DNA from 3 places in the Acidimangrovimonas pyrenivorans genome. Region 1 is predicted to be linked to each of the others. Evidence: riboswitches for the same ligand, from Rfam matches in the RefSeq annotation. Region 1 holds a riboswitch; each other region holds the start of a gene.
The links. Region 1 has a riboswitch for cobalamin ahead of ACFOES_RS11725 (TonB-dependent receptor plug domain-containing protein). Riboswitches for the same ligand answer to the same signal wherever they lie in the genome.
Positions count from the first base shown of each region.

Region 2: another riboswitch for cobalamin. It lies ahead of ACFOES_RS13345 (DUF4198 domain-containing protein); the one in region 1 lies ahead of ACFOES_RS11725 (TonB-dependent receptor plug domain-containing protein).
Region 3: another riboswitch for cobalamin. It lies ahead of bluB (5,6-dimethylbenzimidazole synthase); the one in region 1 lies ahead of ACFOES_RS11725 (TonB-dependent receptor plug domain-containing protein).

Region 1 covers NZ_JBHRSK010000007.1:284,986-294,702, forward strand. Annotated here, with positions in the region: gene ACFOES_RS11685 (DUF2155 domain-containing protein) at 1-190, opposite strand, end outside; gene mlaD (outer membrane lipid asymmetry maintenance protein MlaD) at 187-675, opposite strand; gene ACFOES_RS11695 (NADH:ubiquinone oxidoreductase subunit NDUFA12) at 678-1,052, opposite strand; gene clpX (ATP-dependent Clp protease ATP-binding subunit ClpX) at 1,196-2,467, opposite strand; gene ACFOES_RS11705 (ATP-dependent Clp protease proteolytic subunit) at 2,606-3,238, opposite strand; gene ACFOES_RS11710 (ABC transporter ATP-binding protein) at 3,411-4,166, opposite strand; gene ACFOES_RS11715 (FecCD family ABC transporter permease) at 4,163-5,152, opposite strand; gene ACFOES_RS11720 (ABC transporter substrate-binding protein) at 5,149-5,988, opposite strand; gene ACFOES_RS11725 (TonB-dependent receptor plug domain-containing protein) at 6,106-7,923, opposite strand; cobalamin riboswitch at 8,056-8,261, opposite strand; gene ACFOES_RS11730 (amidase) at 8,438-9,717, shown strand, end outside.
Region 2 covers NZ_JBHRSK010000010.1:40,791-50,507, reverse strand. Annotated here, with positions in the region: gene cobJ (precorrin-3B C(17)-methyltransferase) at 1-181, shown strand, start outside; gene ACFOES_RS13380 (cobalt-precorrin-6A reductase) at 163-906, opposite strand; gene cbiE (precorrin-6y C5,15-methyltransferase (decarboxylating) subunit CbiE) at 905-2,104, shown strand; gene ACFOES_RS13370 (cobalamin biosynthesis protein) at 2,101-2,475, shown strand; gene cobM (precorrin-4 C(11)-methyltransferase) at 2,472-3,257, shown strand; gene ACFOES_RS13360 (cobyrinate a,c-diamide synthase) at 3,254-4,582, shown strand; gene cobA (uroporphyrinogen-III C-methyltransferase) at 4,579-5,319, shown strand; gene cobF (precorrin-6A synthase (deacetylating)) at 5,316-6,071, shown strand; cobalamin riboswitch at 6,093-6,303, shown strand; gene ACFOES_RS13345 (DUF4198 domain-containing protein) at 6,431-7,231, shown strand; gene cbiM (cobalt transporter CbiM) at 7,242-7,871, shown strand; gene ACFOES_RS13335 (cobalt ABC transporter permease) at 7,856-8,476, shown strand; gene cbiQ (cobalt ECF transporter T component CbiQ) at 8,480-9,268, shown strand; gene ACFOES_RS13325 (energy-coupling factor ABC transporter ATP-binding protein) at 9,255-9,717, shown strand, end outside.
Region 3 covers NZ_JBHRSK010000010.1:56,596-66,312, forward strand. Annotated here, with positions in the region: gene cobN (cobaltochelatase subunit CobN) at 1-927, opposite strand, end outside; gene cobW (cobalamin biosynthesis protein CobW) at 935-1,969, opposite strand; gene ACFOES_RS13415 (DUF1636 family protein) at 1,983-2,348, opposite strand; cobalamin riboswitch at 2,437-2,649, opposite strand; gene bluB (5,6-dimethylbenzimidazole synthase) at 2,695-3,318, opposite strand; cobalamin riboswitch at 3,437-3,650, opposite strand; gene cobO (cob(I)yrinic acid a,c-diamide adenosyltransferase) at 3,686-4,306, shown strand; gene ACFOES_RS13430 (cobyric acid synthase) at 4,570-6,015, shown strand; gene cobD (threonine-phosphate decarboxylase CobD) at 6,030-7,010, opposite strand; gene cbiB (adenosylcobinamide-phosphate synthase CbiB) at 7,019-7,960, opposite strand; gene ACFOES_RS13445 (propanediol utilization protein) at 7,957-8,781, opposite strand; gene ACFOES_RS13450 (histidine phosphatase family protein) at 8,772-9,362, opposite strand; gene cobU (bifunctional adenosylcobinamide kinase/adenosylcobinamide-phosphate guanylyltransferase) at 9,414-9,717, shown strand, end outside.

The DNA of each region.
Region 1 (9,717 bases):
CGCCCGGGATGGTCCCGTCCTGCGAGGTCCCGTCCTGCGAAGAGCCGTCCATCGTCGTGTTGCCGCCGATATCCGGCCCCGGCAGCGGCGTGGTGACGATGCCGCCATTGGGATCGGTGGCCTGCTGGGCCAGGACCGCCGGCGCGCACAGCGCCACGGCTAGCGCCAGCGCCGGCCCGCGCAGGCTCATTTCGTCGCCCCCGGATCGGCGGCAGCGCCATCGCTGCCGTTGCCGCCATTGCCCGAGACGAATTTCATCAGCAGCGAGATCAGGCTGACCGCGCCCTGGGTGTCCTCGATCTCGTCGCCGGGCTGGAGGTTGTCGATCGCCCCGCCGGGCACGATCTCGACATAGGAGCCGCCCAGCAGCCCGTCCTGCGAAATCAGGATCGCGCTGTCGGTCGGGATCTCGATGCCGTTCTTGATGTTGATCGTGGCGTCGGCGAAGAAGGTCTTGGGGTTGAGCTCGAGGTCGGTGATCGTGCCCACCTTGACCCCGGCCAGCTTGACATCGGCGCCGGTGGTGATGCCCTCGACCGAGCGGAACGAGGCATGCAGCGGATAGCCACCGCTGGCGCGCGAAAAGCCGGTGGCCTGGGCGGCGTAGACCATGAAGCCGATCGCCACCGCCAGAACCACGCCCCCGACGGCGACCTCTGTGGGATTCTGCGCCATGGTTATTCCGGCTGCCAGGCCTCGTAATCGCGGCGCTCGACCGGATCGGGGCGGCGAATCGACCCCGGCGGCACATAGGCCAGCGCGGTGCCGGTGAAGTTCTCGTGATGCGGCTTTTCCCAGGCCTTGTGGGCCAGCGGCTTGGCGGTCGGCGGCTCGTCCCAGGTGAAGTGCAGCCAGCCGTGCCAGTCGGGCGAGATCCGGCTCGCCTCGCTCTCGCCGTTGTAGATCACCCAGCGGCGCTTGCCGTCGGCGGTGCGGTAAAAAACATTGCCCTCGGCGTCCTCGCCCACTTTCACGCCCTTGCGCCAAGTGAAGATCTGGGTACCGAGCGTCTGGCTGTTCCACCAGGTCAGAAGGCGCAGCAGAAAATACATCAAAACCCCTCCGAGGACAGTTTCCCCTCATATGGACCAGGACGCGCGGAAGGTCCAGTGGCTATACCCGCGCCCCGTTCACGGAATGGAAAGGCGGGCCGAAGCCCGCCGATTTCCGTGTCTGTTTTCGGCGCAACCCGGCCTCAGCCGGCGCTGGCGGATTCGTCCTTCGACGCCTTGGCGTAGATCAGCAGCGGCTTGGCGTCGTCGGCGGTGACCGCCTCCTCGTTGACCACGACCTCCTCGACCTCGTCCATGCCCGGCAGTTCGAACATGGTGTCGAGCAGGATGTCCTCCATGATCGAGCGCAGGCCGCGGGCGCCGGTCTTGCGCTTGATCGCCCGCTGCGCGATCGCCCTGAGCGCGTCCTCGGTGAAGGTCAGTTGCACGTCCTCGATGTCGAACAGCCGCTGGTACTGCTTGACCAGCGCGTTCTTGGGCCCGGTCAGGATGGTGACCAGCGCCTCCTCGTCGAGGTCGGTCAGCGTCGCGATCACCGGCAGGCGGCCGACGAATTCCGGGATCAGGCCGAATTTCAGCAGGTCCTCGGGCTCGAGCTCCTTGAACATCTCGCCGACGCCGCGGGTGTCGTTCTCCTTCACGTCGGCGCCGAAGCCGATCGACGAGCCCTTGCCCCGCTGGGCGATGATCTTCTCCAGCCCGGCGAAGGCGCCGCCGCAGATGAACAGGATGTTGGTGGTGTCGACCTGCAGGAATTCCTGCTGCGGATGCTTGCGCCCGCCCTGGGGCGGCACCGAGGCGACGGTGCCCTCCATGATCTTCAGCAGCGCCTGCTGCACCCCCTCGCCCGAGACGTCGCGGGTGATCGAGGGGTTGTCGGACTTGCGGGTGATCTTGTCGACCTCGTCGATATAGACGATGCCGCGCTGCGCCCGCTCGACATTGTATTCGCTGGCCTGAAGCAGCTTGAGGATGATGTTCTCGACATCCTCGCCGACATAGCCGGCCTCGGTCAGCGTGGTGGCGTCGGCCATGGTGAAGGGCACGTCGAGGATCCGCGCCAGCGTCTGGGCCAGCAGCGTCTTGCCGCAGCCGGTCGGGCCGATCAGCAGGATGTTCGACTTGCTGAGCTCGATATCGGCCGCCTTGGCCGAATGGTTGAGCCGCTTGTAGTGGTTGTGCACCGCCACCGAGAGCACGCGCTTGGCATGGGCCTGGCCGATCACGTAATCGTCCAGCACCTGGCAGATTTCGCGCGGCGTCGGCACGCCGTCGGTCGCTTTCAGCCCCGCGCTCTTGGTCTCTTCACGGATGATGTCCATGCAGAGTTCGACGCATTCGTCGCAGATGAAGACCGTGGGGCCGGCGATCAGCTTGCGCACTTCATGCTGACTCTTTCCACAGAAAGAGCAGTAGAGCGTGTTCTTGCTGTCGCTGCCGGAAGTGTTCGCCATATCGTTCCTCTGCGGCTGCAGGTTTGCCGTGAGGCCGCGGCCTGCCTGGCTGCGGCCCCATTGGGTGAGTCTAGGGCAGCCACATATCCTTCACAATGCCTAATTCCCGCCTGCGGCAGATCCGCCGCAGCGGCGCTATCATTTCGACGTGTCCTCGACCGCCTCGCGGCTCTCGACGATCTCGTCGACCAGCCCCCACGCCTTGGCATCCTCGGCCGACATGAAGTTGTCGCGCTCGAGCGCGGCGACGACGGTGTCGAAGTCCTGGCCGGTATGCTTGACGTAGATCTGGTTCAGCCGGTCCTTCAGCTTCTGGGTCTCCTGGGCGTGGATCATGATATCCGTCGCCTGGCCCTGGTAGCCGCCCGAGGGCTGGTGCACCATGATCCGGCTGTTGGGCAGCGCGAAGCGCATGTCCTTGGCGCCGGCGGTCAGCAAGAGCGAGCCCATCGAGGCCGCCTGCCCGATCACCAGGGTCGAGACCTTGGGCTTGATGTATTGCATCGTGTCGTAGATCGACAGACCGCTGGTCACCACGCCGCCCGGGCTGTTGATGTACATCGAGATCTCTTTCGACGGATTCTCGGCCTCGAGATGCAGCAGCTGGGCGACGATCAGGCTCGACATGCCGTCATGAACCGGGCCGGAGAGGAAGATGATCCGCTCCTTGAGCAGGCGCGAGAAGATGTCGTAGGCCCGCTCCCCGCGCGAGGTCTGCTCGACCACCATCGGGACCAGGGTGTTCATATAGGTGTCGATCGGATCTTTCATTTCGGCCTGCCTCGAGCTGTTGGGGAATTCTAGTGCCGCTGCGCTTTCAGGAGTCTTAGTTCCGCGTGCCGCCCCCTGCAAGGGGCGGCGGTTCAGTTTGACCCGGGGGCCATGCCCGGCCCCGGACTGGGGGCCGCGCGGACCGGAGCTATCCCTTCCCCCGGCGGCGCCATCAGCGCGTCACCCCCAGCGGCTGGAACACCGGCCCGTCCTCGGTCCGGGCGTAATAGGCACGCACCCCGAAGACGGCATCGAGGTTCTCCGGCGTCAGCACCGCGTCCGGCGCCCCGTCGGCCACCAGCCGGCCGCGGTCCAGCATCAGCAGCCGCGAGCAATGCCGCGCCGCCAGCCCGAGATCGTGCAGCGAGGCGAGGACGGCATGGCCCTCGGCGGCCAGCCCGGCAAAGACCTCCATGGTCCGGATCTGGCTTTCCGGATCGAGCCCGGCGATCGGCTCGTCGGCCATCAAGAGCGGCGTTTCCTGTGCCAGCGCCCTTGCGATCAGCACCCGCGCCTGCTCGCCGCCCGACAGCTCGGTGGCGATGCGGTCGTGGAACCCCGCCAGCCCCATCCGTTCCAGCGCCCGGTCGACCGCCGCCCGGTCCACCGCGCCGGGGCCGCGCAGCCCCAGATGCGGCGTCCGGCCAAGGCTCACCAGCGTCTCGACCGTCACCGGCCAGGCGACCTCGCGCGCCTGCGGCATCCAGGCCGCGGCATGGGCCCGCGCCCGCGGCGTCATCCCGGCCAGGCTGCTGCGCCCCTCGGCCGGCAGCAGCCCCAGCGCGCCGCGCATCAGCGTCGTCTTGCCGGCACCGTTGGGACCGATCAGGCCGACGAACTCGCCCGCCCCGACCGTCAGGCTGACATGGTCGACCACCGGGCATTCGCCGCGCCGCACGGTCAGGTTCTCCAGCGCCAGCAGGCTCACCGCTCGGCCCTCCGGGTGCGCCAGATCAGGTGCAGGAAGAACGGCGCCCCGACCAGCGCCGTCAGCACCCCCAGCTTGAGGTCGCGGTCGGGCGCGATCAGCCGCACCGCGACATCCGCTGCCAGCACCATCGCCGCCCCGCCCAGCGCCGAGGCCGGCAACAGTCGCGATGGCCGCCCGCCGGTGAAGGGCCGCAGGATATGCGGGATCACCAGCCCGACGAAGCCGATCGCGCCCGACACCGCCGTCGCCGCGCCCACCACCGCCGCGGTGCCGAGGATCAGCACCAGCCGCAACCGACCCAGCCGGATCCCCATCGCCTCGGCCGCGTCCTCGCCCAGCGTCAGCGCGTCCAGCCCGCGGCCGAGGCTGAACAGCATCGCCGCGCCGACGGCCATGAACGGCGCCGCCAGCCAGACATGGGTCATCGAGCGGTCGGCCAGAGAGCCCATCATCCAGAACACGATCTCGGCCGCGGCATAGGGATTCGGCGACAGGTTCAGCACCAGCGCCGTCAGCGCCGCCGCGAAGGCGGAAATCGCGATCCCGGCCAGGATCAGGGTCAGCGCCGTGCCGCGCGGCCCGGCCAGCGCCAGGATCAGCACCACCGCCGCCACCGCGCCCGCCAGCGCCGCCAGCGGCAGCGCCAGGGCGAAGGCGGCGGCCAGCCCGGTCTGCAGCGAGATCACCGCCCCCAGCGCCGCCGCGCCGGAGATCCCGATCAGCCCCGGCTCGGCCAGCGGGTTGCGCAGGAACCCCTGCAAGGCGGCGCCGGACAGCCCCAGCACGGCGCCGATCATCGCCCCCAGAAGCGCCCGCGGCAGCCGGATCTCGCGCATCACCAGCACCACCGGCCCGCCCTCGCCGGTGACCAGCGCGTGCAGGCTGGCCCGCAGCCCGATCGCCGCCGGCCCGATCAGCAGCGAGGCGGCGAACAGCGCGACGACAAGCGCGCCCAGCGCGACGAGGAGGCCGCGATAGCTCATTTGCCGCCCTCCAGCGCCCGCCTTGCCTGCGCCATCTTCGCCACCGCGCCCAGCAGCTTCGGCGTGCCGCAGACCCAGTCGGCATCCGAGGTGACGTGCATCGCCTGCGCCCGGACGTCGCGCAGCGCCGGGTGACGCAGGATTTCCTCGGCCCGCGATTCGCCGGGATAGGGCGCCGAGGTCACGATCAGCCTCGGCCGCGCCATCACCAGCTTCTCCAGCGGCAGCGTGCCGCCGCCGCTGACCCCGGCCTGCGCGGCGATGTTGCGGAACCCGGTCAGCTTGAGGATCTCGTCGGCCAGCGTTCCCGCCCCCGGCGTGTAGCCACTGGGATAGTAGAGCGCCGCCGGCGCCGGCGTCTCGCCCGTCACCCGCAGCGCCGCCAGATCGGCATCGAAGCGGTCGGCCATCTCGCGCGCCTGCGCCTCGCGGCCCAGCGCCGCGCCCACCGCCAGCAGGTTGCGCCGGACATCGGCGAAAGACGTCGCCGGCGCGATCTGCACCACCGTCACCCCCAGCCGGCGCAGCAGCGAGACGGTCGCCGCCGCGTTGTATTTGCCGGCCAGCACCAGGTCGGGATGCATCAGGAAGATCTGCTCGGCCTGGGCGTGGTTGAGCCGGTAGCCCCCGGCCGCCGCCGCCATCGCCGAGGAGCGCGGATCGGCCGCCAGCCATGAGACCGAGGCCAGCTGCCCCGGCGCCGCCAGCATCATCGCCAGCTGGTCGGTGCATAGGTTGATCGAGACGACGCGGGCCGGCGCGGCGGCAACGGTCAAGGCCGCGCCGAGGGTGATCCCCAGCGCGGCCGCCGCAAGCCGTATCGGACGCCAGGTCATGGCCATTCCGCTCCAGTCGCTCCTCTCGCCCGGCCTCCGGGCCTCCTTGCCGCCAAGTGCCGGGCGCCGGCAACCGGTCAGGGCCGGTCAGGATCGCCGGGCGCCCCGCCCCCGGGCTCAGAACTCCTTGCGCAGCCCGATATAGACCGACCGTCCCGGCGTGGCGTAGTCCTTCACCAGCTGGTAGCTGGCATTGGTCAGGTTCTCCACCCGCAGATAGGCCTTGGCGTCATTGCCCAGATCATAGGTGAAATCGGCATTGGCGACGATGTAATCCGACAGCCCCGGCCGGTTCGCCGCCGCAAGGATCGACAGCCCCGCGGTCAGCTTCGCCGTCACCGGCGCGCTCGCCTCCAGCGAGATCTTGTGGCGGGCCGGCAGGTACTTGGCGACGCCCCACTGGGTGGCGGACAGGCTGCTGTCGGCATGGGACAGGGTGTAGGTATAGGCGCCCCTGAGCGACACCTTGCCCAGCTTGGTCCGGCCCGCCAGCTCGACCCCGTAGCGGGTCGCGTTGCCGCCCTGGCGGTAGGTCGGCGGATAGACCGTCGTGCTGTAGATCGCGTCGCGCACCGAGAACCAGAAGGCCGTGGCGCTGACCGCTGTGTCCTCCGAGAGGCGCTTCTCGACCCCCAGATCGACCGAGTCGCTCTTCTCGCGCTGCAACGACACGCCCGGGGCGGCATAGCTCAGCTCGTAGAGCGACGGGTTGCGGAAGCCGGTGCCGGCCGAAGCCCGAACCGTCAGATCCTGCTGCGGCCGCCAGGCCATCGCCACCCGCGCCGAGGGGGCGCCGCCGACGCCCGAGGTGTTGTCGTAGCGCAGCGCCGCGCTCAGATCGAGCTGCGCCGTCGGGCTGTAGGCCAGTTCGGTGAACGCGCCGCGCTTCCAGCGCGAGCTGCTGGACGGCGACCCCGAGGAATTGGAGAAGCCGATGCGCGAGCCTTCGAGGCCGAAGCTCAGCGTCGCGGCGCTGCTGATCGGCGCGGTGCCCTTGTAGGACAGGCTCTTGCGGGTGCCGACATAGCGGTAGCTTCCCCAGACGGAATCGTAGGAGCGGTCGATCCGATAGGTCGTCACCGCCACGGTGTTGCGGACCGCGCCGGTCTCGAAATCGCTGTAGACCCGCAGGCCGCTGGACTTCGCCGGAATGCTGCCGGGCACGCCACCGGCGTCGTAATGGCCGGTGCTGTTCTGGTGGAAGGCCGAGAAACCGATCTTGACGCCGTTGTCGAAGCTGTGGCTGCCGGCAAGCGAGATCCGGTTCGAGCGGAAGGCGTTGCGCAGATTGCCCGAGCCGGCGCCGACATAGTCGACGATGCCGTCGGTGGAGACATGGCTCAGGTTCAGCGCCAGGCTCGAGTTCTCGCCATTGAGCGTCAGCCCGTAATTCAGCGCCTCGGTCGAACGGCTGCCATAGCGCATCTCGAAATACTGGTGCAGGCCGGGCTTGTCGCTCCTGGCCGAGGAGATGCTGACCACGCCGCCGACGGCCGAACCGCCGTAGAGCGCCGATTGCGAGCCCTTCAGGACCTCGATCCGGCCGATGCCGGCGGTCCCGAGGCGGCCGAAGTCATAGGCGACCTGGGGCCCGGACGGGTCGGTGACGTCGATGCCGTCGACCAGCACCTTGATGTAGTTCTGCGACACGCCGCGGATCGACAGCCCGGTCTGCGCGCCGACGCCGCCGGTCGGCCGGATGGTGATCCCCGGCACCAGCGCCAGCGCGTCCGCGACGCTGCCCTGGGCGGCCTTCTGCAGATCCTCCCGGGTGACGATGTCGACGGTGGCGCCGACCTTGTTGGCCGGCGTCGGGGTCAGGTCGGCGGAGACGACGATCTCGCCCAGGTCGATGGGCTCGGCCCGGCCGGGCTGCGGCAGCGCGGTCAGGGCGAGGGTGGCGATGATGGGAAGGGTGGACTGCAGGCGGGGCATGTCTCTCGGCCTCTGCTGGCGCGGACCTTCCGCGCCGGTTCCTCGGATGTCCTTGGAGGGGCCCGGCCCTTCCGCAGACGGTGAAATGTCACCTCTGCGGTCCGACCGCCTCCGCAACGCGCCCCGCGCCCGGAAAGGGTGATCACCTCGGCAGGTCTCCTGACTCGCGGGTCGTCGCTCTGGCTGGCCTTCCCGGGGGGTCCCAGTGGCACCTTCAACCATCGCTCGCCGCCTACAGTTGCGGGGGCAGTTGCGGAGTTGGCCAGCCTGACGGCCGGTCGCACCGCATTCCCTTTGATCCGGGTCTTGACGCCGGAACCGAAGCCCCCTCTCCCTACGCCTCACGCTCCACATGTCAAGCACAAGATCGAGAGCCCCGGGCGCGACACCGCCCCGGCGCTCTCGCTTGCGGGCTTGCCCGGACCGGCCCCAGCGGGTCTAACTGCACGGGTCAAGCCGGGCGGTCTGCCCGGCAGCCCGCCCGCCGCCCAGAACACCCATTTCCGGACCCGCCATGACCGATCTCACCGCCCTCGATGCCACCGCCCTGTCCGCCCTGCTGGCCGCGGGCAAGACCTCGGCCGTCGAGCTGATGACCGCCACGCTCGACCGCATCGACGCGGTGAACCCGAAGATCAACGCCATCGTCTCGCTGCGCGACCGCGCCACGCTGCTGGCCGAGGCGGCGGCCGCCGATGCCGCGCCGCGCAAGGGCTGGCTGCACGGCCTGCCCGTCGCGGTGAAGGACCTGCAGGCGGTGGCCGGCATCCGCTCGACCTGGGGCTCGCCGCTGTTTGCCGATTTCGTGCCCGAGGCCGACGCCCTGCTGCCGGCGAAGCTGCGCGCCGCCGGGGCGATCCTGATCGGCAAGACCAACACGCCCGAATTCGGTCTCGGCTCGCATTCGTTCAACCCGGTCCATGGCGCCACCGGCAGCCCCTACGACCCGAGCCGCACCGCCGGCGGCTCCTCGGGCGGGGCGGCATCGGCGCTGGCGGCGCGGCTGGTCGCGGTGGCCGACGGCTCGGACATGATGGGCTCGCTGCGCAACCCCGCCGCCTTCTGCAACGTCTACGGCTTCCGTCCCTCCTACGGCCTCGTTCCCTCCGATCCCGTCGGCGACACCTTCCTGCACCAGCTCTCGACCGACGGCCCGATGGCCCGCACGGTGGAAGACCTCGCCCGGCTGCTGGAAACCCTCGCCGGATACGATCCCCGCCTGCCCCATTCGCTGCCCCCGGAGCCCTACGCCGAGGGGCTCGACAGCGCCCCGGCCGGCCTGCGCATCGGCTGGCTCGGCGACTGGGGCGGGGCCTGGGCGATGGAGCCGGGCATCCTCGAGCTCTGCGAAGACGCGCTGAAGGTCTTCGAACGACTGGGCTGCGCGGTCGAGCCCGTAGCCCCGCCCTTCCCGGCCGAGAAGCTGTGGCAGAGCTGGACCACCCTGCGCAGCTGGGCGGTGGCGGCGCGGCTGGGCCTCCACCACGCCGATCCCAAGCGCCGGGCCCGGCTCAAGCCCGAGGCGATCTGGGAGATCGAGCGCGGGCTGGCCCTGAGCGCGATGGAGGTCCACCGCGCCAGCGTGATCCGCTCGGAATGGTTCGTGAAACTGGCCGAGTTGTTCACCCGCTACGACGCGCTGGTGCTGCCGACGGCACAGGTCTGGCCCTTCCCCAAGGGCTGGCGCTATCCGGAGCAGATCGCCGGCCAGCCGATGGACAGCTATCACCGCTGGATGGAGGCGGTGGTGCCGGTCAGCCTGGTCGGCCTGCCCGCGCTCGCCGCCCCGGCAGG
Region 2 (9,717 bases), on a different contig from region 1:
CGGGCGGCTCATCTCCTTCGCCCGCGACGTGACGAAACCCGGCGAACGGCTGGAAACGGTGACGCTGGCCGAAGCCCGCCCCGAGATGGCCGACATGCGCACGGTGGTGATCCTCGGCAATTCCCGGACCCGGCGCGTCGGGCGTTTCGTCTACACCCCGCGTCAGGCGGAGGGCGCATGACCCAGCCAGCCCATCACCGCGGCGACATCGTCCACCACCGGCCGCTGCGGCACGGCGGGCCGGTCGATCAGGATCACCGGCAGGCCGAGCGCGCGGGCGGCGTCGAGCTTGGCCCGCGCCCCGTCCCCGCCCGCGTTCTTGGCGACGACCAAGGCGATGCGCCGCGCTGCCAACAGGGTGCGGTCCTGCGCCTCGGTGAAGGGGCCGCGCGCGATGACCGCCTCGGCCCGCGACAAGGGCAGCGGCGCGTCGGGGGCGTCGACCAGCCGCAACAGGTAATGATGCGCGGGCCGCGCGGCGAAATCGGCGAGGTTCTGGCGTCCGATCGCAAGGAAGATGCGGGCGGGCGCCGCGGGCAGCGCGGCGACGGCGCCGGCGATGTCGGGCACATGCGTCCAGCGGTCGCCCGGCCCCGCCCGCCACGGCGCACGCTCGAAGGCGCACAGGGCCGTGCCGGTCTGGCGGCAGGCAGCGACCGCATTGGCGCTGATCCGTGCGGCGAACGGATGGGTCGCGTCGACGACATGGGTGATGTTTTCGGCCCGCAGGTAGGCGGCCAGCCCCGCGACGCCGCCGAAGCCGCCGACCCGCGTCGGCAGCGGCTGGGCCGCGGGCGCGCCGGTGCGCCCGGCGTAGGAATAGACCGCGTCCAGCCCCTGCTCCGCCACGGCCCCGGCGAGATGCCGGGCCTCGGTGGTACCGCCGAGCAGAAGAAAGCGCGTCATGTCTGATCCCTCGTGCGATCCGTGGCTGAGCCTCATCGGGCTCGGCGAAGATGGCCTGAACGGGCTGACCGGGGCAAGCCGTGCCGCGCTGGATGCCGCCGAGATCGTCTTTGGCGGTCCCCGCCACCTCGCGCTGGCCGAGACCGGGCCGCGGGGCCGGGAATGGCCCGTGCCCTTCTCCATCGCCCCGGTATTGGCCGAGCGCGGCCGCCCGGTCGCGGTGCTGGCCTCGGGCGATCCGTTCTGGCACGGCGCGGGCGGGGCGCTGGCTGCGGCGCTGTCACCCGGCGAATGGCGTGGCTTTCCCGCCCCCTCGACCTTCGCGCTGGCCGCCGCGCGGCTGGGCTGGCGGCTGGAGGAGGTGCATTGCCTCGGCCTGCACGCCGCGCCGTTCGAACGGCTCGTCCCGCTCCTCGCCCCCGGCGTCCGGGCGATCTGCCTGCTGCGCGACGGCGCGGCCCCGGCGGCGCTGGCGGAATGGCTGAGCGCGCACGGCTTCGGCCCGTCGCGGCTGACCGTGCTGGAAGCTCTCGGCGGTCCGCGCGAGCGCCGGCGCGACAGCCGCGCCGAGGGCTTCGCGCTGGACGAGGTCGCCGCCCCGGTCGCGGTCGCCATCGCGGCCGCCGGGGCGCAGGGCCTGCCGCGCGCCGGCGGCCTGTCCGACGCGCTCTTCCACCACCGGGGCCAGATCACCAAGCGGCCGGTCCGCGCCCTCACCCTGTCGGCCCTCGCCCCGCGCCCGGGCGAGCTGTTGTGGGACATCGGCGCGGGGTCCGGCTCGATTTCCGTCGAATGGGCGCTGGCGGCGCCGGGGGCACGGGCGATCGCGCTCGAGCCCGCCGAAGGCCGCCGCGCCCTGATCGCTGCCAATGCCGAGGCCTTCGGCCTGAGCCACCGGATCGGGATCGTGGCCGGAACCGCCCCCGAGGCGCTGGCCGCCCTGGCCCGGCCCGATGCCGTCTTCCTCGGTGGCGGCGCTTCGGAACCGGTGCTCGCGGCGCTCTGGGATTGCCTCGCCCCCGGCACCCGGCTGGTCGCCAACGCGGTGACGCTGGAGACCGAGGCGCTGCTGATCCAGTGGCATGCCCGCCTCGGCGGCGATCTGATGCGCATCGCGATCGCCGAGGCCGCGCCCCTGGGCCGGATGCGCGGCTGGGCGCCCGCCCGTCCCGTCACCCAGTGGAGCGTGACCCGATGATCGTCGCCGGCATCGGCTTCCGCGCCGAAGCGCCCCTCGCCGCGTTGCAAGAGGCGCTGCAAGAGGCGCTGGCCCGCGCAGGGGGCGCGGTGCAGGCGTTGGCCACCGAGGCCGGAAAGGCCCGCGCCCCGCAAGCCGTCGCGCTGGCCCGCGCGCTTGACCTGCCCCTGATCGCCATCGCCGCCGAGGAGCTCGCGCGGCAGGAGACCCCGTCCCGTTCCCCCCGCGTCGCCGCCCGTTTCGGCACCGGCTCGCTGGCCGAGGCCGCCGCGCTGGCCGGGGCCGGGCCGGGCGCGCGCCTGCGCGGGCCGCGCGTGGTCTCGGCCGACGGCATGGCGACCGCCGCAATCGCAGAAGGACCCGACACATGACCGTGCATTTCATCGGCGCCGGCCCCGGCGCCGCCGACCTCATCACCCTGCGCGGGCGCGACCTGATCGCTGCCTGCCCGGTCTGCCTCTATGCCGGCTCGCTGGTGCCCGAGGCGCTGCTCGACCATTGCCCGCCCGGCGCGCGCATCGTGAACACCGCGCCGCTCAGCCTCGACCAGATCGTGGCCGAGATCCGCCTGGCCCATGACGCGGGCCACGACGTGGCGCGGCTGCATTCGGGCGACCTCTCGGTCTGGTCGGCGCTGGGAGAGCAGCTGCGCCGGCTGCGCGCCGAGGGCATCCCCTATGCGATCATCCCCGGCGTCCCCGCCTTCGCCGCCGCCGCCGCCGCGCTCGAGACCGAACTGACCCTGCCGGGCGTCGCGCAATCGCTGGTGCTGACCCGGACCTCGGGCCGGGCCTCGGCCATGCCCGAGGGCGAGTCGCTGGAGAATTTCGCCGCGACCGGGGCGACGCTCGCCATCCATCTCTCCGTCCATGTCCTGGATGACGTGGTGGCACGGCTGCTGCCCCATTACGGCCCCGATTGCCCGGCCGCCGTGGTCTGGCGCGCCAGCTGGCCCGACCAGCGGATCGTCCGCGCCTCCCTCGCCACCCTCGCCGAGGCCACCGGCGGCGAACGCGGCCGCACCGCACTGATCCTCGTCGGCTCCGCGCTCGCGGCCGAGGGCTTCGCGGAAAGCCGCCTCTATGCCGAGGGCTACGACCGCCGCTTCCGCCCGACCGGCGCCAATCCGCGCTTCCCGGAGGGCGGCGCATGAACGCTGCCGCGCCCCCGCTCGCCCCCGGCCTGATGATCTCGGCCCCGGCCTCGGGCACCGGCAAGACGACGCTGATGCTGGGACTGCTGGCGGCGCTGGCGCAAAGGGGGCTGGCGGTGCAGCCGTTCAAATGCGGCCCCGACTACATCGACCCGGGCTTCCACCGCGCGGCTTCGGGGCGGGCCTCCTTCAACCTCGACGGCTGGGCCATGGCGCCGGGCCAGATCGCCAAGCTGGCCGGCGCGGCGGCGGGGGCCGATCTGGCGCTGGCCGAAGGCTCGATGGGGCTCTTCGACGGGGTCGCGACGGCAGGCGCCAGCGGCACCGGCGCGAGCGCCGAGATCGCGGCGCTGATGGGCTGGCCGGTCGTGCTGATCCTCGACGCCTCGGGCCAGGCGCAATCGGCCGCCGCGACGGCCCTGGGCTTTGCGCGCTTCCGTCCGCGGCCGACGCTGGCCGGCGTGGTGCTGAACCGCGTCGCCTCGCCCCGGCACGAGGCGCTTCTGCGCGCGGGGATGGAAGAGGCCGGGATCGCGGTGCTCGGTGTCCTGCCGCGGCGGCCCGACCTCGAAATGCCCGAACGCCACCTCGGGCTGGTGCAGGCCGAGGAACACGCGACGCTGCGCGCCCTCATCGACGAGGCCGGGCGCTTCGTTGCCGCCCATGTCGACCTCGACCGCCTGCGCGCCGCCGCGCGGCCGACGCGTCTGCCCGCGGCGGCCGGCCGCCCGGCTCCGCCGCCCGGGCAGCGCATCGCGCTGGCCCGCGACGCGGCCTTCTCCTTCGCCTATCCGCACCTGTTGCAGGGCTGGCGCGCCGCGGGGGCCGAGCTGCTGCCCTTCTCGCCCCTGGCCGACGAGGCGCCCGATCCGTCGGCCGAGATCTGCTGGCTGCCCGGCGGCTATCCCGAGTTGCATGCGGGCCGCCTCGCCGCCGCAAGCCGCTTCCACGCCGGGCTGCGTGCCTTCGCCGAAACCCGGCCCGTTCACGGTGAATGCGGCGGCTACATGGCGATGGGGGAGGCGCTGATCGACAAGGATGGCGCGCGGCACCGGATGGCAGGGCTGCTGGGCCTCGTCACCTCCTACGCAACGCGAAAGATGCACCTCGGCTACCGCCTTGCGGAATTGCACCATCCGCTCCCCGGCCACGAGGCGGCTGCCCGGCTTCGCGGCCATGAATTTCACTATTCCACCATTCTCGACCAACCGGACGCCCCGCTCGCGCATGTTGTCGACGCCGCCGGAGCCCCGGTGCCCGAGACCGGTTCGCGCCGCGGCAACGCCAGCGGCACCTTCTTCCACCTGATCGCGGAGGCCACATGAGCGGTTTCGTCAGCTTCGTCTCTTCCGGGCCCGGCGACCCCGAGCTGCTGACCGTCAAGGCGGTCGCGCGGCTCAAGACCGCCGACGCCGTGCTCTACGACGATCTCTCGGCCGGTCCGATCCTCGATCTGGCGCGCGCCGGGGCCGATCTGGTCGGCGTCGGCAAGCGCGCCGGACGTCCTTCGCCGCGCCAGGACCATGTCAGCCGTCTGCTCGTCGACTACGCCGCCACGGGGGCCCGCGTCGTCCGGTTGAAATCGGGCGATGCCGGGATCTTCGGCCGACTGGAGGAAGAGATCCTCGCGCTCAGGGAGGCCGGGATCGCCCATGAGGTGATCCCGGGCGTCACCACCGCCTCGGCCGCCGCCGCCGCCGCCGACATCCCGCTCACCCGCAGGCTGACCGCGCGGCGGCTGCAATTCGTCACCGGGCACGACGTCGCGGGCCGGCTGCCCGAGGGGCTGAACATGGCGGCGCTGGCGGACCGGGAGGCCACCACCGCGGTCTACATGGGACGGCGCACCTTCGTCCGGCTGGCCGAGCTGCTTGTCGCGGCGGGGCTGCCGCCCGACACCCCGGCGCTTCTGGCCGAGAATGTCTCGGCCCCCGGCCAGGCGCTGCGGATCGGCACCATGAGCGCCCTGGCCGAGGCCCTGCGCGACACGCCCGACACCGCCCCGCCCGCGCTGATCCTCTATGGCGCGCTGGCCGACCCGGGGCCGGAGGTCGGGCAATGATCGCGCTCTCCCTGATCGGGATCGGCACCGGCAATCCCGACCACGTCACCCGGCAGGCCGTGGACGAGATCAACGCCGTCGACGTGATCCTGATCCCGCGCAAGGGGCCGGAGAAGGACGGCCTCGCCCATCTGCGGCGCGAGATCTGCGCCCGGGTGTTGCGCGGCCCGGGCCCGGCGTTGCGAGAGTTCGACCTGCCGCGCCGCGACGGATCGGGCGACTACCGCGCGGGCGTCGACGCCTGGCATGACGCCATCGCCGAGGTCTGGGCCGCCGAACTGGCCGCCGCCCTGCCCCGAGGCGGGCGCGCCGGCTTCCTGGTCTGGGGCGATCCCGCGCTCTACGACAGCAGCCTGCGCATCGCCGAGCGGCTGCGCGCGCGGATGAGGCTGGAGGTCCGGGTGATCCCCGGCATCACCGCGATCGCCGCCCTGACCGCGGGCCACGCGATCCCGCTGAACACCATCGCGGCACCGGTCACGATCACCACCGGGCGGCGCCTGCGCGCTGCCGGCTGGCCGCCCGGCAGCGATACCCTGGTGGTCATGCTCGATGGCAGCAACGCCTTTCAACACATTGACAGTGAGGGCATTTCCATCTGGTGGTCGGGCTATGCCGGGATGGCGGAGGAACTCCGCATCGCGGGTCCGCTGGCCGAGGTCGCCAGCGAGATCGTCGCCGCCCGCGCCCTGGCCCGGGCCCGCCACGGCTGGATCATGGATATCTATCTGCTCAGGCGCGATTGCGATTGACTTCACGCCGGGCTCTCTGCCACACACATAGCCGTGTTCGGTCCCGAACCGCCCCGCACGGGCGGAACGGGCGCAAAAGGGAACGCAGTGCGGCGCCTTGCGCCTAGTCTGCGGCTGCCCCCGCAACTGTAAGCGGCGAGCGAGGCTGACGATGCCACTGGGGCAATCCCCGGGAAGGCCAGCCGAGCGAAGACCCGCGAGCCAGGAGACCTGCCGGACATGTGGGCGATGGCCCAGATCCCACCGGACGCCGGGGTGAGCGTCTGGCCCGGACTGGCGTCTTTGCCACTTCGTGCCTTCTCCCCGTCCGTCCTCGTTGCCAATCGCGGCCCGGGCTGCGCAGACCGATGAGAGACGACATGAAACTTCCCTCCCTTCTCGCCACTGGCGTGCTGGCGCTTCTGCCCGCGCTGGCGCCCTTGCCGGCGCGCGCGCATTTCCAGCTGCTCTTCAGCCCCGAGACGATGATCGAACATCCGGGCGACGTCGCGGTGGGGCTGATCTTCTGGCATCCGTTCGAGAACGGCCAGGCCATGAACATGGCCAAGCCCGAACAGTTCTTCGCCATCAACCGCGGCAAGAGGATCGACCTCGAGGCGACGCTCACGCCGCGCCGGTTCAGGGGGGCCGAGAACGCAGCCGACGCCTGGCAGGGCAGCGTGCCGGTCAAGCGCGCGGGCGACTACGTGCTGGTGACGGTGCCCGCGCCCTATTACGAGGAAACCGAGGAAATCTACATCCAGCAGATCGCGAAGAGCTTCCTCAACCGCGGCGCCTTCCCCACCGACTGGAACAAGCCCGTGGGCCTGCCGGCCGAGATCGTGCCGCTTGACAAGCCCTACAACATCCCCGCGGGCGCGACCTTCACCGGCCGTGTCCTGTCCGCCGGCAAGCCCGTCGCCGGGGCCGAGATCGAGGTCGAATACCTCGCCGCCGCGCCCGACCTGAAGGCCTTCGCCACGACCGAGCCGACCACGGCCCCCCTGCCCGGCGGCGCGCTGGTCGTGACCTCGGACGAGAACGGCTATTTCACCTTCGGCGTGCCCAGGGCCGGGTTCTGGGGCTTCGCCGCGCTCGGCGTCGGCCCGCAGCGGAGGTTCAAGGGCAAGGAACTGAGCCAGGACGCGGTGATCTGGATCCGCGCCTGGGACATGAAGTGAGGGCGGGCCGATGCATATCGTTGACGGCGCGCTGACCGCGCCGGTGCTGGCCGCCGGCGCGGTGCTGAGCGCGGGCGGCATCGCGATCGGGCTGAAACGCCTGCCGATGGAAAAGATCCCGGCGGCAGGCGTCCTGTCCGCCACCTTCTTCGTGGCTTCTCTGGTCCATGTCCCGATCGGGCCCTCGTCGGTCCATCTCATCCTCAACGGCCTTGCCGGGCTGGTGCTCGGCTGGGCGGCCTTCCCGGCGCTCTTTGTGGCGCTCTTGCTGCAGGCGGTGTTCTTCGGCTTCGGCGGCGTCACGGTGCTCGGCGTCAACACTTTCGACATCGCCTTCCCGGCGCTGCTGGCGGGGCTGATCTTCAGCCCCCTCATCGCCCGCGCGCCGGGGCCGATGGGCCCGGTCTGGGCCGGGATCGGCGGCGCCTTCGCCATCGCCGCGACGACGATCTGCGTCGGCGCCGCGCTGGCGCTGTCGGGCGATCGCTTCCTCCCGGCCGCCAGGCTCGTCTTCTTCGCCCATATCCCGATCATGGTGATCGAGGCCTTCCTGACCGCCGCCGCCGTCGCCCTGATCCGCAAGGTCAAGCCCGAACTCTTCACCACGCTCACGGAGGAGCCCGCATGGTCCGCATCCTGACACTCGTTGCGCTGATCGCGGTCAGCCCCGTCGCCGCGCTGGCCCACAAGGTGCTGGCCTCGGTCTACCCTTCGGGCACGACGATCGAGGGCGAGATCGGCTTTTCCAACGGCGACATGGCGAAGAACGCCAGGGTCACGATCACCGATCCCGACGGCAATGCCCTGGGCGAGGCGACGACCTCCGGCGACGGCACCTTCAGCTTCAGCCCCTCGAAGCCGGTGCCGCATGTCTTCCATTCCGATCTCGGCGCCGGGCATGTCGCCACTGCCACCATGCCGCTCGACGAGGTGAAGCAGGTGCTCGCCTACCAGGCCGAGGCGACGGCGGCGAAGGCCGAGGATGCCGGCGGCGGCACCGCGCAGAGCGACGGCACGGCGGCCGGGACTGCTGGCGGGACCGCTGGCGGGGTGATGCGGCTGAGCGCCGACGACCGCTTCGCGCTGGCCAGGATGGTGCGCGACGAGGTCCGCCCGCTGCGCCGGGAGATCGACGCCTACAAGGAACACAACAGCCTGCAGACGATCCTTGGCGGCATCGGCTATATCATCGGCCTGTTCGGCGTCGGCTTCTACGTCGCCGCCCGGCGGCGGATGGCGGCCTAGGCCGTGGCGCACCGGCTCGGCCCCCGGCCCGCGCTCGGCGACACCGTGCCCGCCGTCGGGGACGGGCTTATCCCGGCGCGCGATCCGCGGCTGCGGGTCGCGCTGGCGGTCGCCTTCGCACTGGAGACCGTCGCCCTGACAAGCCTCCCGGCGCTGGTGCTGGCGCTGGCTGCAGCCCTGGTGCTGCTCGCGCTCTCGGGCCTGCCGCCGCGCCGGACGTTGAAGCGGATGGCGGGGATGGACGGCTTCATCCTGTTCATGCTGCTCCTGCTGCCCTTCACCGTGCCCGGCCCCGCAGCCTTCACCCTTCTCGGCTGGTCCGCCAGCTGGGACGGCCTGCGCCAGGCCGCCGCCATCGCCCTGACGGCCAATGCGGTGATCCTGGCGCTGATGGCGCTGGTCGGCTCGATGGAACCCGCGACGCTGGGCCATGCGCTGCACGCGCTCCGGGTGCCCGAGCGGCTGGTGCACCTGATGATGTTCACCATCCGCTATGTCGACGTGCTGCGCGACGAATACGCCCGGCTGCGCGTCTCGATGAGGGTGCGCGGCTTCCGCCCCGGCACGAACCTGCACACCTGGCGCAGCCTCGGCTACCTTGTCGGGATGATGCTGGTGCGGGCGCTGGAACGTTCGGAACGCATCCTCGACGCGATGAAATGCCGTGGCTTCCAGGGCCGGTTGCCGATGCTCGACAGCTTCGCGCTGCGGCCGGCGGACCTGCTGTTCGCGGCCGGCGTCATGGCCCTTCTCGCCCTTCCGATCGGAGTGGACCTGCATGGCGCTCATTGAGCTCGACGACATCCATTTCGCCTATCCCGGCGCCGCCCCGGTGCTGCGCGGCGCGGCGCTGCGCCTGGAACCGGGCGAGCGGCTGGCGCTGACCGGGCCCAACGGCGCGGGCAAGTCCACCCTGCTGCGAATGATCGTCGGGCTGCTCGCCCCAGCGCGGGGCAGCGTCCGGGCCTTCGGAAAGGTCCGCCGCGCCGAGGCCGATTTCCGCGAGGTCCGGCGCCGCGTCGGCCTCGTCTTCCAGGATCCCGACGACCAGCTCTTCTGCCCCACCGTCGCCGAGGACATCGCCTTCGGCCCGCTGAACCTGGGCAAGTCGCGCGCCGAGGCGCTGGCGATCATCGACCGGGTGCTTGGCGAGCTCGCGCTGGCCCATCTGCGCGACCGCGTCACCCATCACCTGTCGGGCGGCGAAAAGCGGCTGGTGACTTTGGCCACCGTGCTGGCGA
Region 3 (9,717 bases), on a different contig from region 1:
CCGGTCGCCCGGAACGGGCGCAAGAGGCCGGTCGCCCGGAACGGGCGCAAGAGGCCGGTCGCCCGGAACGGGCGCAAGAGGCCGGTCGCCCGGAACGGGCGCAAGAGGCCGGTCGCCCGGAACGGGCGCAAGAGGCCGGTCGCCCGGAACGGGCGCAAGAGGCCGGTCGCCCGGAACGGGCGCAAGAGGCCGGTCGCCCGGAACGGGCGCAAGAGGCCGGTCGCCCGGAACGGGCGCAAGAGGCCGGTCGCCCGGAACGGGCGCAAGGGGGCTGCCGCCCGGGACGGGCGCGAGGGGGCTGCCGCCCGGGACGGGCGCGAGGGGGCTGCCGCCCGGGACGGGCGCCTCGGGCGGCGGCACGACACCGGTGCCGGGGCGGTAATAGCCCGCCTCGGGCACCGTCTTGGCGCCCGCCACCGGCGGCGCGTACAGGCCGCCGGCCAGCGCGAGCTGGGCCAGCGCGGCCTGCGCCGCCACCGCGCCGCCCGCATCGCACAGGGCCTGCAGCCGGCGCAGCGTCGACACCGGCAGCGTCGACAGCGCGTCGAGCCGCGGATCGGGGCGCCCGTCGGCGGGCAGGACGGCCAGCGCCATCCCCTGCCGCCGCGCCATGTCCTGCAGCGTGGCCAGGCCATAGGGCCAGTAGCTCTCGCCGCCGATCAGCCGCACCAGCACCGCCCTGGCGCCCGCGAGCGTCTGTTCGGCATAGACATCGACCGAGAGCGGATGCTGCAGCGCCGCGAGGTTCGCAAGCCGGAGCGTCGGCAATGGCGCCCGCCCCTCCCGCGCCCGGTGCCAGCCCGCCGCGAAGGCCCCGAGATCGCTGTCGGAGAAGGACAGCGCCACCAGCTCGGCGGGGCTCTGCCCCAGGTCCTGGGGCAGCGCCGTCTCTTCGAGCCCGCGGCTTTCGCGATAGACGATGTGCATTGCGGCCTCAGCCCTCCAGCACCTTGCGGATCGCGGCCGCGTCGATGTCGTCGTGCGCGGCGATCACCACCAGTTCCGAGCGCCGCGGCGCGTCGCCCCAGGGCCGGTCGAACTGCGCCCGCACCCGCGCGCCCACGGCCTGCACCAGCAGGCGCATCGGCTTGCCCGCCACCGCGACATGCCCCTTGACACGCAGCACGTTCTGCTCGCGCGCGAGCCGGGCGATGGCGGCCTGCAGGGCCTCGGCATCGGCGACCTCGTCGAGCGCGATCACCACCGAGGCGAAATCGTCATGCTCATGGTCGTCGGCGCCGTCGTGATGCGAGGGCCGGGCGTCCAGGTCGTCCTCGGCCGCCGCCCCGATGCCGAGGATCACGCGCGGATCCGCGGCCCCCTCGATCACCGGCAGGATCGGGATCCGGCGCGGCGCCTCGGCCTGGATATAGGCGCGGGCGCGCGCCACGCCCTCGGGGCCGGCGAGATCGGCCTTGGTCAGCAGCACGATATCGGCGCAGGCGATCTGGTCCTCGAACACCTCGGACAGCGGGGTCTCGTGGTCGAGGCGCTCGTCGGCGTCGCGTTGCGCCTGCACCGCGGCCGGATCGGGGGCGAACAGGCCCGCGTCCACCGCCTCGGCATCGGCAAGCGCGATCACCCCGTCGACGGTGATGCGCGAGCGGATCGGCGGCCAGTCGAAGGCCTTCAGCAGCGGCTTGGGCAGCGCCAGCCCCGAGGTCTCGATCAGGATGTGGTCGGGCGTCTCGGGCAGCGCCATCAGCGTCTCGATGGTCGGGATGAACTCGTCGGCGACGGTGCAGCAGAGGCACCCGTTGGCCAGCTCGACGATGCTGTCCTCGGGGCAGTTCTCGTCGGCGCAGCTTCTCAGGATGCCGCCGTCGACGCCGGTGGTGCCGAATTCGTTGACCAGCACCGCCAGACGGCGGCCGCCGGGATTGGCCATCAGCTGGCGGATCAGCGTGGTCTTGCCCGCGCCGAGAAACCCGGTGATGACGGTGACGGGGATTTTGTTCAGGTCTTCCATGGCGGCCTCGAGGTCAGTTTTGCGGGGGGATGCGAGCAATGGATCGCTTGCGGAAGATCTGCGGCCGCTCGCGCCAGGGCACGATGCCGTCGGCGCTTGCGGCATAGCGGGCGGCGCCGTCGAGGATCGCCTCGGCGTCGCGTTCGGGGTCCATCGATCCGTAGACATAGCTCCACCGGCCCGGCCCGCTCAGCGCCATCGTGCAGCCACGGCTGCAGGCCGAGAGGCATTCGGCCGTCCGCAGCTCGACCCCCTCGGGCAGGCCGCGTTCGGCAATCGCCGCGCAGAGCCGGGCGCCGGGGCGCGGAGCGGCCTCTTCGGGGTCGCCGCCGGCCACGCGCCGGCAGGTGGTGCAGATCGTCAGGGTCACCCCGCCCATTCGCCATCCTTTCCGGCAAAAGGGGGGAAGGGGCCAGGGAGAGACGCGCAGGCATCTTCCGAAGCCGGCCGCGACACACCCCGTTCGCCCGTAACACATCGCGCTGGCAGGTCTCCCGGCTTGCGGAGCCCGGGGCCTCGGCCCCGGTGGTTCGCCCGCCTTCCCGGCCCTTCGGGCCAGTGGCATGTGGACGAACCGCTCCGGTCACGGTCGCGGGGGCGGCTGCGCTTGGACCCGGAACGGGCCTGTCGCATTCCCTCTTCGCCTGTCAGGGACAGGAACCAGCGTGCTCACCTGAGGCAAAGGCCGGCCGCTTGTCAAGCCGGGAATGGGCGCGAGATGCCGGCTAGCGCGTCTCCCAGACGGTGGCTGCGTTCTCCTGCCAGCCGGCCCGATGCAACAGGGGCGTGTCGTCGAACCGCTCGGGCCAGCCGAGGCAGAGATAGGCCGAGAATTCCCAATCGTCCGGCGCGGCGAATATCTCGCACATGCGCCGGGGCGCGACGATCGACACCATGCCGAGGCCGAGGTTCTCGGCCCGGGCGGCAAGCCACAGGCCATGGATCGCCATCGCGGTCGACTGGCGCAGGGTCCCGGGCAGGGTCTGGCGGCCGAGGCGATGGCCCGCCTCGGGATCGGTCGCCGTGAAGACGGCAAGCTGCACCGGGGCCGCGTCCAGCCCGGCGAGCTTGAGCCGGGCATAGTCGCGGGCGCGGGCCCCCGAATAGGTGGCGGCGGCCTCGGCATTGCAGCGGGCGAATTCCGCGCGCACCGCGGCCCGCAGCGCCGGAGCCTCGACCCGGATCACGCGCCAGGGCCGGGCATTGCCGACCGAAGGCGCGCGGTCCATCGCCGCGCGCAGGCGGTCGAGAAGCTCCTCGGGCACCGGATCGCGGCGGAAATGCCGCACGTCGCGGCGCCAGTGCATGACACGGCCCAGGGTCTCGGCCTCGTCTCGGGTAAACCGCATCTCGTCCCTCCCATCGCCGCGGCGCGCGCCGTGGCATGCTTTTCCTGCGGCGGGAAGGGACGGGTCGGGGGACGGCGCGCGGCGTCCTCCGAAGCCGGCCGCGACACACCCCGTTCGCCCGTCACATATCGCGCTGGCAGGTCTCCCGGCTTGCGGAGCCCGGGGCCTCGGCCCCGGCGGCCCGCCCGCCTTCCCGGCCTGTCAGGCCAGTGGCACGGGGCGAACCTCTCCGGTCACGGTCGCGGGGGCGGCTGCGCCCGGGCCCCGAGCCGGGGCCTTGCGCATTCCCTCTTCGCCTGTCATCGACAGGAACCAGCGGCGCCAGATGGGGCGAAGCGCCCCGGGTTGTCAAGCAAGGGACGGGACGATGAGCGACGGCGACGAGGTGGAAGCGGCCCGCCACGCGGCCAAGAAGGCGAAGATCAAGGCGGCGCGTGACAAGATGATGGCGACGAAGGTGGGCGAGAAGGGGCTGGTCATCGTCCATACCGGCCCCGGCAAGGGCAAGAGCTCGTCCGGCTTCGGCATGATCCTGCGCGCGATCGCGCACGGGATGCCCTGCGCGGTGGTGCAGTTCATCAAGGGCGCCTGGGACACCGGCGAGCGCCGGCTGCTCGAGGCGACCTTCCCCCGGTTGTGCCAGTTCCACGCCATGGGCGAGGGCTTCACCTGGGAGACGCAGGACCGGGCCCGCGATGTCGCCGCCGCCAGCCGCGGCTGGGAGAAGGCGAAGGCGCTGATCCGCGACCCGTCGATCCGCATGGTGCTGCTCGACGAGATCAACATCGCGCTGCGCTACGACTACCTCGATATCGACGCGGTCGTGGCCTTCCTGCGCGACGAGAAGCCCGAGATGACGCATGTCGTGCTGACCGGACGGAACGCCAAGCCGGAACTGATCGAGCTGGCCGACCTGGTGACCGAGATGACGCTGGTCAAGCACCCGTTCCGCGCCGGGATCAGGGCCCAGCCGGGGGTGGAGTTCTGAGCTGGCAGGGGGCGCGGCCCCCTCGCGCTTGCGCGCTCACCCCCGAGGTATTTGGGGCAAGATGAAAGCAAGGGTTTGTTAAACATGGTGGGGCAGCATCAAGGAGCGGTACAGGGAGAGGTCCCGATGACCGCGCAAGGTGAAAGCGCCGCGTCTCCCCCGCTTCGGCGGCCCGAGGCGCGGCGCCGCCTTTTCATCTTGCCGGCAAATACCTCCGCCGGAGGCTCCCGCGCTCTCGGCCCGCGCGGCGACGGGAGGCTGCGATGACGGCGCTGATGATCCAGGGCACGGGGTCGAACGTGGGCAAGTCGTTGCTGGTCGCCGGGCTGTGCCGGGCGGCGCGGCGGCGCGGCTTCAACGTGGCGCCGTTCAAGCCGCAGAACATGTCGAACAATGCCGCCGTCACCGCCGACGGGGGCGAGATCGGGCGGGCGCAAGCGTTGCAGGCGATGGCCTGCGGGCACGAGCCGGTGGTCGACATGAACCCGGTGCTGCTCAAGCCCGAGACGGATGTCGGCGCGCAGGTGATCGTGCATGGGCGGCGACTGACGACGACGCGGGCGCGGGACTACTGGGACCTCAAGCCCCGGCTCCTGTCTGCCGTGCTGGAAAGCTTCGGCCGGTTGAGCGCCGCCCACGATCTGGTGATCGTCGAGGGCGCGGGCAGCCCGGCCGAGGTCAATCTGCGCCGCGGCGACATCGCCAATATGGGTTTTGCGCGGGCGGCCAGCGTGCCGGTGGTGCTGGCGGGCGACATCGACCGGGGCGGGGTGATCGCGCAGATGGTCGGCACCCAGGCGGTGCTCGACCCCGAGGATGCGGCGCAGATCAAGGGCTTCCTGATCAACAAGTTCCGCGGCGACGTGACGCTTTTCGACGACGGCTATGCGCTGATCGCCGAGCGCACCGGCTGGCCCGGATTCGGGGTGCTGCCGTTCTTCCCGGAGGCGGTGAAGCTGCCGGCCGAGGACGCGCTCGACCTGCCGCGGCGGGCGCGGGGGGCGGGGTTGCGCGTCGTCTGCCTGGCGCTGTCGCGGATCGCCAATTTCGACGATCTCGATCCGCTCGCGCAGGAGCCGGGGGTGGACCTGACGCTGATCGGCCCCGGCCAGCCGATCCCGGGCGAGGCCGACCTGGTGATCGTGCCGGGCAGCAAGTCGACGCACGGCGATCTCGCCTTCCTGCGCGATCAGGGCTGGGATCTGGACCTTGCCGCCCATGTCCGGCGCGGCGGCCATGTGCTGGGGATATGCGGCGGTTACCAGATGCTCGGCCGGGCGATTCGCGACCCGCAGGGGATCGAGGGGCCGCCGGGCGAGACCGCGGGCCTCGGGTTGCTCGACGTGGTGACCGAGATGGTGCCGGACAAGCGCCTGACCCGGGTCGAGGCCGTCCACGCGGCCAGCGGCGCCCGGATGCGGGGCTACGAGATCCACATCGGCCGCAGCGAGGGGCCCGACCGGGCGCGGCCCTTCGCCAAGGTCGCGGGCGCGCCCGAGGGGGCGGTGTCGGCGGATGGCCGGATCGCGGGCAGCTACCTGCACGGCATGTTCGGCGAGGATGCGTTCCGCCGCGCCTGGCTCGCCGGGTTCGGGGTGGCGGCCGGCAGGTTCAGCTACGGCGCCGAGGTCGAGGCGGTGCTCGACCGGCTGGCCGCGCATATCGAGGCGCATCTCGACGTGGACGGGCTGCTGGGCCTGGCGCGCTAGGGCAAGTCCCGCGGCTAGGGCAAGTCGCGGGCGAGGGCGGTTTCAAGCCGCGCCCATTCCGCGGCCGTGCCGGGCAGGCCGAGACGGATCAGCGCGGGCGACCAGGGGAAGATGCGGCTCCAGATCCGGGCCCGGGCGAGGCGATCCTGCGCCGCCCCGGCATCGGGGGTCCGGTAGAGGCGGAACAGGTCGGTGCCGCCGGCCAGCTCCCATCCGGCGCCGCCGGCGAGGCGGTCGAGACGTCCGGTTTCGGCGCGCAGCCGCGCGATCGTGGCCTCTTGCCACGCGGTGTCGGCCAGCGCCCGGCGCCCGATCTCGATCGCGGCGCCCGAGACGGGCCACGGGCCGGCCATCCCGGACAGCCGGGCGATTAGGGAGGCCGGTCCGAGGACGAAGCCCAGGCGGAGCCCCGCAAGGCCGTAGAACTTGCCGAAGGAGCGCAGGACCAGGAGCCCCGGCCGCCCGGCTTGCGGCGCGAGCGAGAGATCGGGGCGCGGGTCGGCGAAGCTTTCATCGACCACCAGCGTGCCGACCTTCCCGGAATGGGCCAGCAGCGCGTCGACCGGGATTTCGCGCCCGTCGGGATTGTTCGGATTGACCACGACGGCGAGGTCGGCCCCCGCCAGCGCGGCGGGATCGGCGATCTCTTCGACCTGCCAGCCGGCGGCGCGCAGGCTGGCGGCATGTTCGTTGTAGGTCGGGCCGAGCACGCGTGCGCGGCCCGGAGGCCGCAGCCGCGGCAGAAGCTGGATCGCCGCCTGCGCCCCGGCCAGCGGCAGCAGCCCGGTCTCGGTCGGTGCGCGATAGGCGGCGCGGGCGGCGTCGATCAGCGCGCCGGTCGCAGCGCGGGTGGGCAGGTCGCGCCAGGCGCTGTCGGGCAGGGGCGGCAGCGGATAGGGGACGCGGTTGATGCCGGTCGAGAGGTCGACCCAGTCTCCGGCCCCGCCGCCGAAGCGGGCGATTGCGCCGTCTATGTTGCCGCCGTGATCGCGCATGTGTCCCCTCAGATCAGCGCCACTAATCCCAGGAGCACGGCCAGCGCAACCATCGCGCGGCGGTAGAGGCGCAGGCCGCGGCTCAGATCGCCGGCCGCCGGGTCGGGGGCGCCGGCATTGACCCAGGGCTCCGGTGCGATCTGGTCGCCGTAGACGCGCGGCCCGGACAGGCGCAGCTGCAGGGCGCCGGCCATCGCCGCCTCGGGCCAGCCGGCATTGGGCGAACGGTGGTGGCGCGCGTCGCCGATCATGCAGGCGAGGGCGGCGCGCGGGCGGGACGAGACGAGGGCGAAGAGCAGCCCGGTCAGCCGCGCCGGGACCAGGTTGGCCAGATCGTCGAGCCGCGCGGCGGCCTTGCCGAAGTGCTCGTAGCGGGCGTTGCGGTGGCCGATCATCGAATCGAGCGTGTTGATCGCCTTGTAGGCGGCGATCCCCGGCAGGCCCAGCAGCGCGCCCCAGAACAGCGGCGCGACGATCCCGTCCGAGCTGTTCTCGGCGAGGCTTTCGAGGGCTGCGCGGGCGATGCCGGCCTCGTCCAGCTGCTCGGGGTCTCGCCCGACGATCATCGCCACGGCGGCGCGGGCGGCGGGCAGGTCGCGGGCGGCGAGCGGGCGGGCGACGGCGGCGACATGGTCGTGCATCGAGCGCGCGGCGACCAGGGGCCAGGCGAAGAGGCCGGCAAGGGCCGCGCCGGGCCATCCCGCGGGACACAGCGCGGCGAGGGCCATGGCCGCGCCGGCGGCGAGGGCGATGGTGGCGAGGGCGGCGAGCGTGCCGGCGGCGAGGCGCAGGGCGGCGGCGCTGCCGGGCCGGTTGAGGCGCCGCTCCAGCGCGCCGATCACCCGCCCGAGCCAGGTGACGGGGTGGCCGATCCGCGCGAAGAGGCGATCGGGCCAGCCGAAACAGGCGTCGATCGTCAGCGCGATCAGCATGGCAAGCGCGGCGCTCATCCGTGTCCTCCCGCCCGGAAGTGGACGAGACCGTGGAACCCCGCCCGCCGCAGCGTCGCGCGGGCGCTTTCGGGCCGGGTCCCGGGGGCGAAGATCAGCCCGCGCGCGCTGCCGGTATGGGCGATGACGATACCGAGCGCGCCGAGGGACCTGGCAAGCGCCGCGGTCGGATCGCCGGCGGGGCCGCGCAGCGCCAGCGTCCGTTCGGCCGAGAGCGTGGCGAGACGGGCGAGGGCGGGCAGGTCGCTGCGGGCCGCGGCCTCGGACCAGGGCGCCAGCAGGTCGGAGATGTCGGGGAAGGCGCAGTCGGCCGGATCGGTTCGCCGCGCCGGGCCGAGAAAGCCGCCGAGGATATCGAATGCCGGCAGCGCCGGCAGCGGGCCGAGGACCCGCGCCGCGCGGGAGGCCCAGAGCAGGCCCTCGGAGCGCGCGAACATCAGCGGATCGGTCGCGCCCTCGACGGCATGGCAGGCCCGGGCGATGGTCGCGGGGGCAAGCCCCGGCGCGGCGCAGCGGGCGAGCGCGACCAGCGCGGCGGTCGAGGCTCCGGCGCCGCCGCCCGGGGGCATGTCGGCGCGCAGGGCGACCGCGCCGCGCGGCGCCAGACCGAGGTCGGTCAGCAGGCGCCGGGCGTCGGACAGGCGGATCAGTCGCTGCGGGCTGTGAAGGCGCAGCCGCCGGTCGGGCCGCAGCCAGGCGGTCACCCGCAGCGCCGGGCAGGGCAGCGAGACCAGCGCCACCGGCCCGGCGGGGCCGAGACGACCCTGCAGCAGCTCGCCGAAATGTCCGGCAACGCTCGCGCGCGCCCCGCTCAGGCGCATTGGTTGACCGCATGGATGACGTGTTGGCCGTCGGCGCGCAGGCTCAGGCGGGTGAGCGAGAGCGGCGCGATCTCGAAGGCCAGGGCGGCGGCGACCGAGCCGAGCGCCAGCGCCAAGGCGGCGCGCACGGTGCCGGCATGGGCGGTCACCGCGACCGGTCCCGGTTCCGGTGCCGGCTGCCGGTCGCGCAACGCAAGCAGGGCGGGCTGCACCCGGGCGCAGAGATCGACGAAGCTTTCGCCCCCCGGCGGCCGATGCGCGGCCAGCGCGGTGCGATCCATCGGGCCGAGATCGGGCAGGGCGGCATGGGGCAGGCCTTCCCACTCCCCGAAATCCTGCTCCCACAGGGAGGGATCGGCGCTTTTCCGGGCGCCGGGCCACAGCGCCTCGACCGTCTGGACGCAGCGCAGGGCCGGGCTGTGGACGATCCGCGCCGGTCTGGGAAGCTGCGCGACAAGGCGGGCGAAGGCGGCCGTGTCGGAACAGTCGGCGGGCAGGTCGCGCCGCCCGCACATGCGCCCGTCGCCGGCCACGGGGGCGTGGCGGATCAGGACAAGTTCGGTCGGGACATCTTCCGGCATCGTCGTTTTCGGCCTTTCATGCGCCGCCCATCTCTGCTTTGTCCTGACGCCATGAGCAAGACGATACTGGTCACCGGCGGCGCCCGGTCCGGCAAGAGCCGGTTGGCGGAGGGGCTGGCGCAGGCGCTGGGCCCGCGGCCGGTCTATATCGCCACCTCCGAGGTGCATGACGACGAAATGGCGGCGCGGGTGGCGGCGCATCGCCACCGGCGCGGGCCGGAATGGCGGCTGATCGAGGCGCCGCTGGATCTGGTCGGCGCGCTGGAGGCGAGCGACGGCCCCGAGAACGGCGGCGGGCCGCGCCTCGTCGATTGCCTGACGCTGTGGCTGTCGAACCTCATGCTCGGCGGTCACG